DNA from 2 places in the Gracilibacillus sp. Marseille-QA3620 genome. Region 1 is predicted to be linked to the other one. Evidence: a T-box and tRNA genes for the amino acid it is inferred to sense, from the RefSeq annotation. Region 1 holds a T-box; the other holds one or more tRNA genes.
What was found. The T-box of region 1 lies ahead of ileS (isoleucine--tRNA ligase). A T-box ahead of a tRNA ligase gene usually reads a tRNA of that ligase, here a tRNA-Ile.
Positions count from the first base shown of each region.

Region 2: it encodes a tRNA-Ile, which carries the amino acid that the T-box ahead of ileS (isoleucine--tRNA ligase) is inferred to sense. The anticodon was not compared.

Region 1 is NZ_CM143102.1:1,404,874-1,410,022, forward strand. It holds gene ACY8DX_RS07145 (cell division protein SepF) at 1-114, shown strand, start outside; gene ACY8DX_RS07150 (YggT family protein) at 123-383, shown strand; gene ACY8DX_RS07155 (YlmH family RNA-binding protein) at 445-1,218, shown strand; gene ACY8DX_RS07160 (DivIVA domain-containing protein) at 1,305-1,814, shown strand; T-box leader at 1,877-2,121, shown strand; gene ileS (isoleucine--tRNA ligase) at 2,194-4,968, shown strand; gene lspA (signal peptidase II) at 5,111-5,149, shown strand, end outside.
Region 2 is NZ_CM143102.1:1,884,009-1,889,157, reverse strand. It holds gene ACY8DX_RS09615 (AAA domain-containing protein) at 1-1,737, opposite strand, end outside; tRNA gene ACY8DX_RS09610 (tRNA-Glu) at 2,086-2,157, opposite strand; tRNA gene ACY8DX_RS09605 (tRNA-Asn) at 2,161-2,235, opposite strand; tRNA gene ACY8DX_RS09600 (tRNA-Ile) at 2,245-2,318, opposite strand; tRNA gene ACY8DX_RS09595 (tRNA-Gly) at 2,334-2,407, opposite strand; tRNA gene ACY8DX_RS09590 (tRNA-His) at 2,413-2,488, opposite strand; tRNA gene ACY8DX_RS09585 (tRNA-Trp) at 2,494-2,567, opposite strand; tRNA gene ACY8DX_RS09580 (tRNA-Tyr) at 2,575-2,658, opposite strand; tRNA gene ACY8DX_RS09575 (tRNA-Thr) at 2,670-2,742, opposite strand; tRNA gene ACY8DX_RS09570 (tRNA-Asp) at 2,790-2,866, opposite strand; tRNA gene ACY8DX_RS09565 (tRNA-Ser) at 2,882-2,974, opposite strand; tRNA gene ACY8DX_RS09560 (tRNA-Ala) at 2,982-3,057, opposite strand; tRNA gene ACY8DX_RS09555 (tRNA-Pro) at 3,073-3,149, opposite strand; tRNA gene ACY8DX_RS09550 (tRNA-Arg) at 3,157-3,233, opposite strand; tRNA gene ACY8DX_RS09545 (tRNA-Leu) at 3,255-3,340, opposite strand; tRNA gene ACY8DX_RS09540 (tRNA-Gly) at 3,355-3,429, opposite strand; tRNA gene ACY8DX_RS09535 (tRNA-Leu) at 3,438-3,519, opposite strand; gene ACY8DX_RS09530 (S8 family serine peptidase) at 4,333-5,149, opposite strand, start outside.

The sequences.
Region 1 (5,149 bases):
GATATTCAGCGTATCGGCTCTAATATCTTTTTATGTACTCCTGAGAATGTTGATGTTTCTGGTTCGATTTCCGGCTATGCGCAAGAGGATGAGCTGGAGGATGTAAGGTGGTAGTTAAATAAATGAGTCTAATTATTAATATTCTAGGTTCTTTAATAGAAATATACAGCTGGGCATTAATTATTTATATTTTAATGTCTTGGTTCCCAGGTGCACGGGAGTCGAGCATTGGCTCATTCCTTGCCCGTATTTGTGAGCCGTTCCTTGAGCCATTTAGAAGGATTGTTCCGCCGCTTGGCATGATTGATTTATCTCCATTAGTGGCTATTATCGTTTTAAATTTGGCAGGCCAAGGAATTTACGCTTTACAATTTTATTTCTAAAACTGTAAGCTCCCGCTGAAAAAGGCTTGGGAGCTTTTGTTTTTCGGCAAGGAGGACCAATATGGATATTTATCAGCATTTTCGTCCAGAGGAGAAGGACTTTATCGATCAAGTGCTCGGCTGGGCTGATCAGGTAAGGGAACAATATGCACCTAAATTGACTGATTTCCTGAATCCGCGTGAGGCAGAAATCATTCGTATGCTCATTGGAAAAGGGGGAGATGTACTCGTTTCCTTTTTCGGAGGGGCACCTCATGCGGAAAGGAAGCGCGCGATGATTTATCCGGACTATTATACACCGGAGGAGGAAGACTATGAGATTGCTTTCTATCAGTTGTCCTATCCATCCAAATTCACGACGATTGATCATCGCCAAGTACTAGGGACGCTGATGTCACTTGGGTTAAAGAGGGAAATGTATGGTGATATATGGGTTGAGGGAGAAACGGTTCAATTTGCGGTCGCGAAGACAGTGTCGCCTTATATGGAAGCTAATTTGACAAAGGTCGGCAATGTAGGTGTGAAATGTGAATCAATCAACCATGAGAAAATCATTGACGTAACGGAGACTTGGAGGGAGGCGGCGATCACGTCATCATCACTGCGTTTAGATACTATTATCGCAAATGCGGCCTCATTCTCCCGTCAAAAAAGCCAGCTGTTGATCGGGCAAGGCCGTGTCAAGGTGAACCATCGTCAGATTGAATCCCCCTCCTACGAATTGAAGCAAGGTGATATTCTTTCCATAAGAGGAACAGGCCGGATGAAACTTCTTTCTATTGAGGGGAAAACAAAAAAGGATAAATGGAAAGTTGTCATAGGATTACAAAAATAATTGAGAAATTCACAGGATTATCACCATTCGTGTCGAAAGCATAGTATAATAATATAGATAAGACTTAGTATTCGGAGGTGCAGTATATGCCATTATCACCGCTAGACATACATAATAAGGAATTCGGCAGAGGATTCCGCGGTTACGATGAAGACGAAGTAAATGAATTCCTCGACCAGATTATTAAGGATTATGAATTGGTCATTAGAGAAAAGAAGGAACTCGAAGACAAAGTTGTAGAATTGGAACAGCGCCTTGAGCACTTCTCGACCATTGAGGAGACTTTGAATAAATCCATCGTGATTGCACAGGAAGCAGGAGAGGATGTTAAACGCAACTCTCAAAAAGAAGCGAAGCTCATCATGAAGGAAGCCGAAAAGAACGCTGACCGTATTGTAAATGAAGCTCTCTCTAAAGCAAGAAAGATCGCTATTGAGATTGAAGATTTGAAAAAGCAATCAAAAGTATTCAGAATGCGCTTTAAAATGCTCGTTGAGGCTCAGCTTGACCTCTTAAACAGCGAGGATTGGGATAAGCTTTTGAAATATGATGTCGATGCAACCGAGCTTAATATTAATTTAGAAGAAGAAATGTAAGGACCTCTTGACTTTTGAGGTCATAATTGAATATAATACCTTAACGAATCAATTGAAAATATCACAAAACGAAGACGGGAACAGTACATCAGCCAATCTTTTTTAGCGAGCCGGGAAGGGTGGGAGCCTGGTAAAAGACGCTGCATGGAAGATCATCCCCGAGTCCTCTTTCGAAATCCTTTCTTGATTAGGTGAGTAGGATGAGGCGAGTCATTCACGTTACGAATTCCAAGCGGAATATTATTCTGACCAGAATGGTATTCTATAAGGGTGGTACCGCGGAAATTCAAGCCTTTTCGTCCCTTTACCGGGATGGAAGGGCTTTTTGTATTTTAAAAAGATTCTAACAGATTGTAGAATCTCGACTGGAGTGAATGGAATGGAATTAAAAGACACGTTATTAATGCCGAAGACAGAATTCCCAATGCGCGGGAATCTGCCAAACAGAGAACCTCAAATGCAAGAAAAATGGAATGAAGAAGATATCTACAAACAAGTGCAGGAACGCACGAAAGACCTTCCAAAGTTTGTCCTTCATGATGGCCCTCCATATGCAAATGGGAATATCCATATTGGGCATGCAATGAACAAAATTCTGAAAGACTTCATCGTCCGCTATAAGTCTATGAGCGGCTTTAATGCCCCATATGTACCTGGCTGGGACACACATGGTCTTCCAATTGAAACGGCCCTAACTAAAAATAAAAAAGTGAACCGCAAGGAAATGTCTATTGCTGAATTCCGTAAGCTTTGTGAGGAATATGCCTACACACAAATCCATAATCAGCGTGAACAATTCAAGCGCCTTGGCGTTAGAGGGGATTGGGAAAATCCTTATATTACCTTAAAGCCTGAATATGAGGCTGAGCAAATCAAGGTATTCGGTGATATGGCGAAGAAAGGCTATATTTATAAAGGCCTTAAGCCGGTATATTGGTCCCCGTCAAGTGAATCTGCACTTGCTGAGGCAGAAATTGAATATCATGATAAGAAATCAGCATCCATCTATGTAGCCTTTGATGTAAAGGATGGAAAAGGCGTGGTGCCTGAGGATGCAAAATACATCATCTGGACAACAACCCCTTGGACCATTCCGGCGAACCTTGGTATCTCCGTACACCCTCGCTTAAACTATGTGGTTGTAAACGTAGAAGGGACTCGCTATATTGTGGCAGAAGCTCTATTGCCTTCTGTGAAGGAAACGTTAGGCTGGGAAACAGCTGAGGTAGAGAAAACCGTTAAAGGAAGCGAGCTTGAATACACGGTTGCTAAGCATCCTTTATATGGCCGTGATTCCCTCGTTATGAACGGAGAGCATGTTACGACTGATGCTGGTACTGGCTGCGTACACACCGCTCCAGGCCACGGGGAAGATGACTTTATGATCGGTCAGAAATACAATCTAGGCGTACTTGCTCCAGTGGATGAGAAAGGTCATATGACAGCTGAAGCTCCAGGGTTTGAAGGCTTGTTCTATGATAAAGCAAATAAAGCAATCACTGATAAGCTGGCTGAAAATGGCGCATTGCTAAAACTAGATTTCATCACACACTCCTACCCGCATGACTGGAGAACGAAAAAACCGACCATCTTCCGTGCTACGGATCAATGGTTTGCTTCAATTGATCAAATCAGGGAGCAGCTGCTTGACCAAATCAAGGCAACGAAATTTGTTCCAGCATGGGGCGAAACGCGTCTATTCAATATGGTACGCGACCGCGGTGACTGGTGTATTTCCCGTCAGCGTGCATGGGGCGTTCCGATTCCGGTCTTCTATGCAGAAAACGGGGATGCGATTATTACAGATGAAACGATTGAGCATGTAGCCCAATTATTCAAAGAGCACGGGTCTACTGTCTGGTTCGAAAGAGAGGCGAAGGATCTTCTTCCTGAAGGCTTCACTCATGAGGGCAGCCCGAACGGTAAATTTACAAAAGAAACGGATATCATGGATGTTTGGTTTGACTCCGGTTCTTCTCATCAATCAGTCCTAGAGGCAAGAGAAGATCTCGTCAGACCAGCTGATTTATACCTTGAAGGCTCTGACCAATACCGCGGCTGGTTCAACTCTTCCTTGACGACGGCTGTAGCTGTTACAGGAAAGGCGCCGTACAAAGGCATTCTATCCCACGGGTTCACACTTGATGGAGAAGGCCGTAAGATGAGTAAATCACTTGGTAATACAATCGATCCATTGAAAGTTATCCAGCAAATGGGGGCAGATATCCTCCGTCTATGGGTAGCATCTGTTGATTATCAAGCAGATGTGCGTGTGTCTGATAATATCTTGAAGCAAGTTTCTGAAGTGTACCGCAAAATCAGAAATACATTCCGCTTCCTATTAGGAAACTTGAATGGATTCAATGCTGCTAGTGATGCAGTAAGCTATGAAAACCTTCGTGAAGTGGATCAATATATGCTGATCAAGCTAAACCGTTTAGTGGAGCAAGTACAAAACGGCTATGATCGTTATCAATTTGCTGATGTCTATCACGGAATCAATAATTTCTGTACGCAGGACTTAAGCTCCTTCTACCTGGATTATGCGAAAGATATCCTCTATTGTGATGCTGAAGCAAGCACTGGCAGAAGAGCCATCCAAACGGTTCTGCACGAATGCTTAATTAAGCTTGTGAAAATGATTGCCCCAATTCTTCCGCATACAGCTGATGAGGTATGGGCATTCATCGATGATGCAGCAGAAAAAAGCGTACAATTGACAGATATGCCATCTGTTGAAACCTATGAGAATGCTCAGGCTATTGAAGAGAAATGGGATCGCTTCATGGATCTTCGTGATGATGTCCTGAAGGCATTAGAAGAAGCGCGTAATGCAAAAGTAATCGGTAAGTCACTCAATGCGAAAGTGACGCTCTACCTTGGCGAAGAAATGAAAGAATTGCTCGCTGACATTCATGAAAGTCTTGAGCAGTTATTCATCGTTTCGAAAGTGGAGCTTGCCGGCTCTGTATATGAGGCACCAGAAAATGCTCTTAAATTGGAGCATGCCGCAATTCTGATTGAAAAAGCGGAAGGCGAAACATGTGAACGCTGCTGGAATATCAGCGGATTGGTTGGCAAAGTTGAGAAGCATCCAACGTTATGTGAGAGATGCGCAACTGTGGTAGATGCTGAATATCCGGAATTAGGATAAGGATGTAGAAACATTTAGGCCCTTTTCTTTATGCGGAAAGGGCCTATCTGTTTGTCCAGGTTCGTTTTTTATGGAAGGGTATGCTACAATTTTTATGCGTAGTCAGGACATTATAAGCAGGCAGGGGGGCGTTTGTAAGGTGTTGCGTTTATATTACGGAATAGCCTTGGCAATCATACTG
Region 2 (5,149 bases), 480 kb from region 1:
ATGCTTTTCTTGGAGTTCTCTTCCTGTCGTAAGCCAGCTTTGCATTTCCTCTATGCTTTTTAGCAGATTTGATTCAGGGAGAACGGAATCCTTCAAGCCAAGTTCCTTTTCATTTAGTGTACCTCTCAGTTCCCATAACTGATTGAATTCCTGTTTGGATAAAGGAAATTCCGTACCCATGGCAACCTTATCGAGAATCCACTGATAATCTACGGATTCCTCCGTAAGCATTTGCGCGACATCTGCTTTCGTGACAGGATTCCCTTTATACTCGATGCCCAGCTTCTCGCTTTTGCTGTATTCAAGCAGCTGGTGTTTGAGCTTGGCTTCCTTTCGTCGACTCTTATCCAGCTCTTCCTTGTCGCACGCAATTTCCGTTTCCAGCTTTTCGGTCGATAGATTCCCGAGTTGTTCGGAGATGGTCCGGATGGAGTTCTCGATTTCTCTAAGAGAGTCTCTTCCTCCACCGAGAACCGGCACACATAAATCCCGAATTTCCGCCGGGATTTTCTCCTTCAACACTTTCAGCGGATTTTCCTTTTGGCTCGTGATGAGAATCTTCTTCCCATGGGCCAATAGGTGAGAGACGATATTCGCAATCGTATGGGTTTTCCCTGTCCCAGGAGGTCCTTGAACCGTCAGACCGTAATTCGTTGCCAAGCGACGCGCGATTTCCTTCTGCTCTTCATTGGCTGGCAATGGGAAATATAAATCCGTCGCCACCTTATCCCACTTCAGGCTGTTCTCTTTCTGATCAAAATTCACTTCATCCCCGACAATGGAGGCAATCGTGGCTGGATCCTGAAAATCCTCCTGCTGCATCAATTCGATAATCTGTTCTAAATCATTTTTGAGGACTTGATTATCCTTTTTCCGAAGAATCAGGACATATTCATCCACATGGCCGACAGGATCTTTGGAAGGATTGATTGGTTCATCCCCCATCGCCACACGGCCACTCGCATCAATGATGTTCATAAATTGATTTGATAAATCACGGACATCTTCCTCGAACACATCTCGATAGTGTGCGGTTTGACTAATCAATTGGATTTCATCATTGTTCGGAAGCGGAATCCCGCTCAAGATATTCAATTCAAGCTTATAACCCTGATTCGTTGGCTTCACAATAACGATTCCCTTATCAGCATCAAGCTCAATATCCAGTTTGGTCGTGAACAAAGGATGAGAAATGGTCCCCACTTCATGTTTCCATGTAAAAATGGTCTGCCCTAACAGCAGCTCCAGTCCTTCACCCTCCACCTGGAATTCTTGATGCAGCTTAAAGAAACGTTCATACAGAGCCTGAACGCTTTTCATCCTTGTCATATTAGCCGCCCAATCGCTCCAGGCTGCTTTCCATTCGTTAAAAAGTTTAACCCGATTCGGATCTTCATCGAAGCGGACTTCTACCTGCGTGTCCCCTTCCGTCATTACCTTTGAATCAGGGATTTTCGGAGAATGCTTCTCGTTATCATATGAGTAGGTAATCCACTCCCTAATGGACTCATCAGGATCGGGAGGTGTGCTATCGGCATCACTCACGGTTTGCCGATGTATTTCTAGAATAGCATCACTATCTTCTCCCTCCCCCATTAAAAACACGCCTTCCCCGTATTCTTCAAGGGCCGACTTAGTCCACGTTTTTTCATACTCTTTATATTCACGGATAACCTTAAAACGCAGGTTATTCACAGCTAATAAATATTCAAATAACTGCTTTGCTTTGTCACTCAATCAAAAGCACCTCTTTATATTTTCATATAGTAAATATATCACAATGTCATAGAGAGGAATAACTGTAAAATATAGTAGGGTAAATGAGCTTATTAGTAATGGAATGAATTGAGGGAATAATAAAAACAGTGCACATGAATGATGGTGTGCACTGTTTTCAAATTGATTAACTTTATACTATCTGCATTACTAAAGTTTCATCTATTTTTTCATTTAGATACATATAAGCCTTTTCAAAATGTATTATGTTTTAGACAAAAGGAATTTGACCATCTTTCTCTCAGCTTTTATTATTAGAAAATTGGCGGCAAATAGAAAAAAACCATGTACAACTTGTACATGGTTTTATGACCCCTACGGGATTCGAACCCGTGTTACCGCCGTGAAAGGGCGGTGTCTTAACCGCTTGACCAAGGGGCCAAATGGCTCCGCAGGTAGGATTCGAACCTACGACCGTTCGGTTAACAGCCGAATGCTCTACCACTGAGCTACTGCGGAATAATGATATGGGCCTAAATGGACTCGAACCATCGACCTCACGCTTATCAGGCGTGCGCTCTAACCAGCTGAGCTATAGGCCCGTTATGATTCTTTTTTGGAGCGGGTGAAGGGAATCGAACCCTCATCATCAGCTTGGAAGGCTGAGGTTTTACCACTAAACTACACCCGCATCTATGGGGCGGCTGATGGGAATCGAACCCACGAATGTCGGAACCACAATCCGATGCGTTAACCACTTCGCCACAGCCGCCATTTTGGCAGGGGCAGTAGGAATTGAACCCACACTGGAGGTTTTGGAGACCTCTGTTCTACCTTTAAACTATGCCCCTATTTGGATGGTGGAGGGGGACAGATTCGAACTGCCGAACCCGAAGGAGCGGATTTACAGTCCGCCGCGTTTAGCCACTTCGCTACCCCTCCGTCATGAAGAGTGCCGGCAAGAGGACTTGAACCCCCAACCTACTGATTACAAGTCAGTTGCTCTACCAATTGAGCTACACCGGCATGACATATTAGTTTTCGTTATCATAGATCATTAATTTAATCATGAATGGCGGTCCGGACGGGACTCGAACCCGCGACCTCCTGCGTGACAGGCAGGCATTCTAACCAACTGAACTACCGGACCATTATGAAATTATGATGGAGGAGGAAGAGGGATTCGAACCCCCGCGCGGTTTGACCCGCCTCTCGGTTTTCAAGACCGATCCCTTCAGCCAGACTTGGGTATTCCTCCGTATAAGTGGTGGAGCCTAGCGGGATCGAACCGCTGACCTCCTGCGTGCAAAGCAGGCGCTCTCCCAGCTGAGCTAAGGCCCCATATGATTGTTAGAGTGGTCGGGAAGACAGGATTCGAACCTGCGACCCCTTGGTCCCAAACCAAGTGCTCTACCAAGCTGAGCTACTTCCCGTAAATAATGGCGCGCCCGAGAGGAGTCGAACCCCTAACCTTTTGATCCGTAGTCAAACGCTCTATCCAATTGAGCTACGGGCGCATACTTGGTAAATTTCGAGAGTGCCGAGGGCCGGTCTCGAACCGGCACGGTAGTCACCTACCGCAGGATTTTAAGTCCTGTGCGTCTGCCAATTCCGCCACCCCGGCATAGTACTTGGCATTGGAGCGGAAGACGGGATTCGAACCCGCGACCCCCACCTTGGCAAGGTGGTGTTCTACCACTGAACTACTTCCGCATATTAAGTGCGGGTGAAGGGAGTCGAACCCCCACGCCGTAAGGCGCCAGATCCTAAGTCTGGTGCGTCTGCCAATTCCGCCACACCCGCATGTTTTATAAATGGTGAGCCATGAAGAACTCGCCCCTGCAGCCCTCGTGCTTCTCTCTTTCAGGCTCTCTCGTTGACTGCTTTTTTATTTTAATCTGGATTCAACTAGATTGCAATATGGAAATTATGGAAATGATATTTTGTTTTTCTTCCTATATAAAAGAAATTAATAGCCCATGAATACTGCTATCATACACAGGAGTATAGGTTTCTCATCTGATGTTGGCACCTTTTTTATATGCCAAAGATTTAAAATTAATTTGAAATTAAAAAAAGGCCCCATACATAAACAGAGCCTTTCACTCAAACAAACTTACCACCTGTGGAACATTCTGTGAAACAAGAAAAACTGGGTCGTGACAGACACATATCTCCGGGATAAAGATAAATCAAAGTTAGCCAACCTCATTCTATAATCTTTAATTATACTTAAAAAGCTTCCAAATAAATAATGCCCAAAGAAGAATTCCAGTTATCACGAAAGGAAACAACATATTCCCAAAATCCAACTTAAATATTATAAATATAATAATAATTACGCTAAATATAATCGGTAAAATTAGTGTTTTTGTTTTTGTGGCAGGTTTAAGCCATACAAATTGTACAATCAAAAAGCCCAATAATATTAAAATCATTAAGTAAGTCATGACATCAGCTCTTTCTCATAAAAATTGAATATTAAAGCTAAATATATTTTAACACAAATCAATTCCATGATATAACAAAACAGAAATCTGTATACAGTTAGTCTTTTTATATATGAATAATAAATTCTACTATAATTCTGTTATAAAGACCTTCCTTAAAGTTGAGTTAATCGAGATTTAAAACTTTTTCAATTGCTAACTTAGCATCAACTATTTTATTCTCCATTTTACTATTTGTATTATCATATATAGATCTTTGACTAGTTCTTATTATTTTAGCCAGGTCTTCACTACTAATATCTTTGTATGTACTTTTCACCAATGCTGCAATCCCTGTTACATAAGCAGTAGCAAATGATGTGCCATCAGAGTATAAATAATCTCCCTCTGGTAACATTCCTAACACATCTTTTCCAGGGGCTGCCACTAAATTAGATGTTCCGTACCCAGAAAATTCATACATTTCACCTTTATTATCTACAGCTGCAACACATAAAACATTATCTAAATCAAAATTACAAGGATATGCAGGTGTTTTTTTTAAATCATTCCCTGCATTTCCAGATGAACATACGAATAGTATATCATCATATTTCCTCATTACTTCATACAAATTATAATCATAAGTAGTGTTATCCCAGCTACAATTAATTATTCTAACACCCAAACTATATGCATAATCCAAAGCTTTTATTGCATCGTCAAGATTTCCCGAGGATCCTCTCATGAATTTCAGAGGTAAAATTTTCACGTTTGGCGCTATCCCCCATACTTCATTACTCTTTTTATGAGCCCCCACAATTAAAGAAGTAATAAATGTTCCATGATAATCCCCTAGATAATCATCATAAACAGAGTTGTCGTTGTTATAAAAATCCCAGCCGTTAACATCATCCACGAAGCCATTATTATCGTCATCTAAATCATTGTTTGCAATTTCATATCTATTCACAAAGATACTCTCAGAAATCATAGGATTTGAA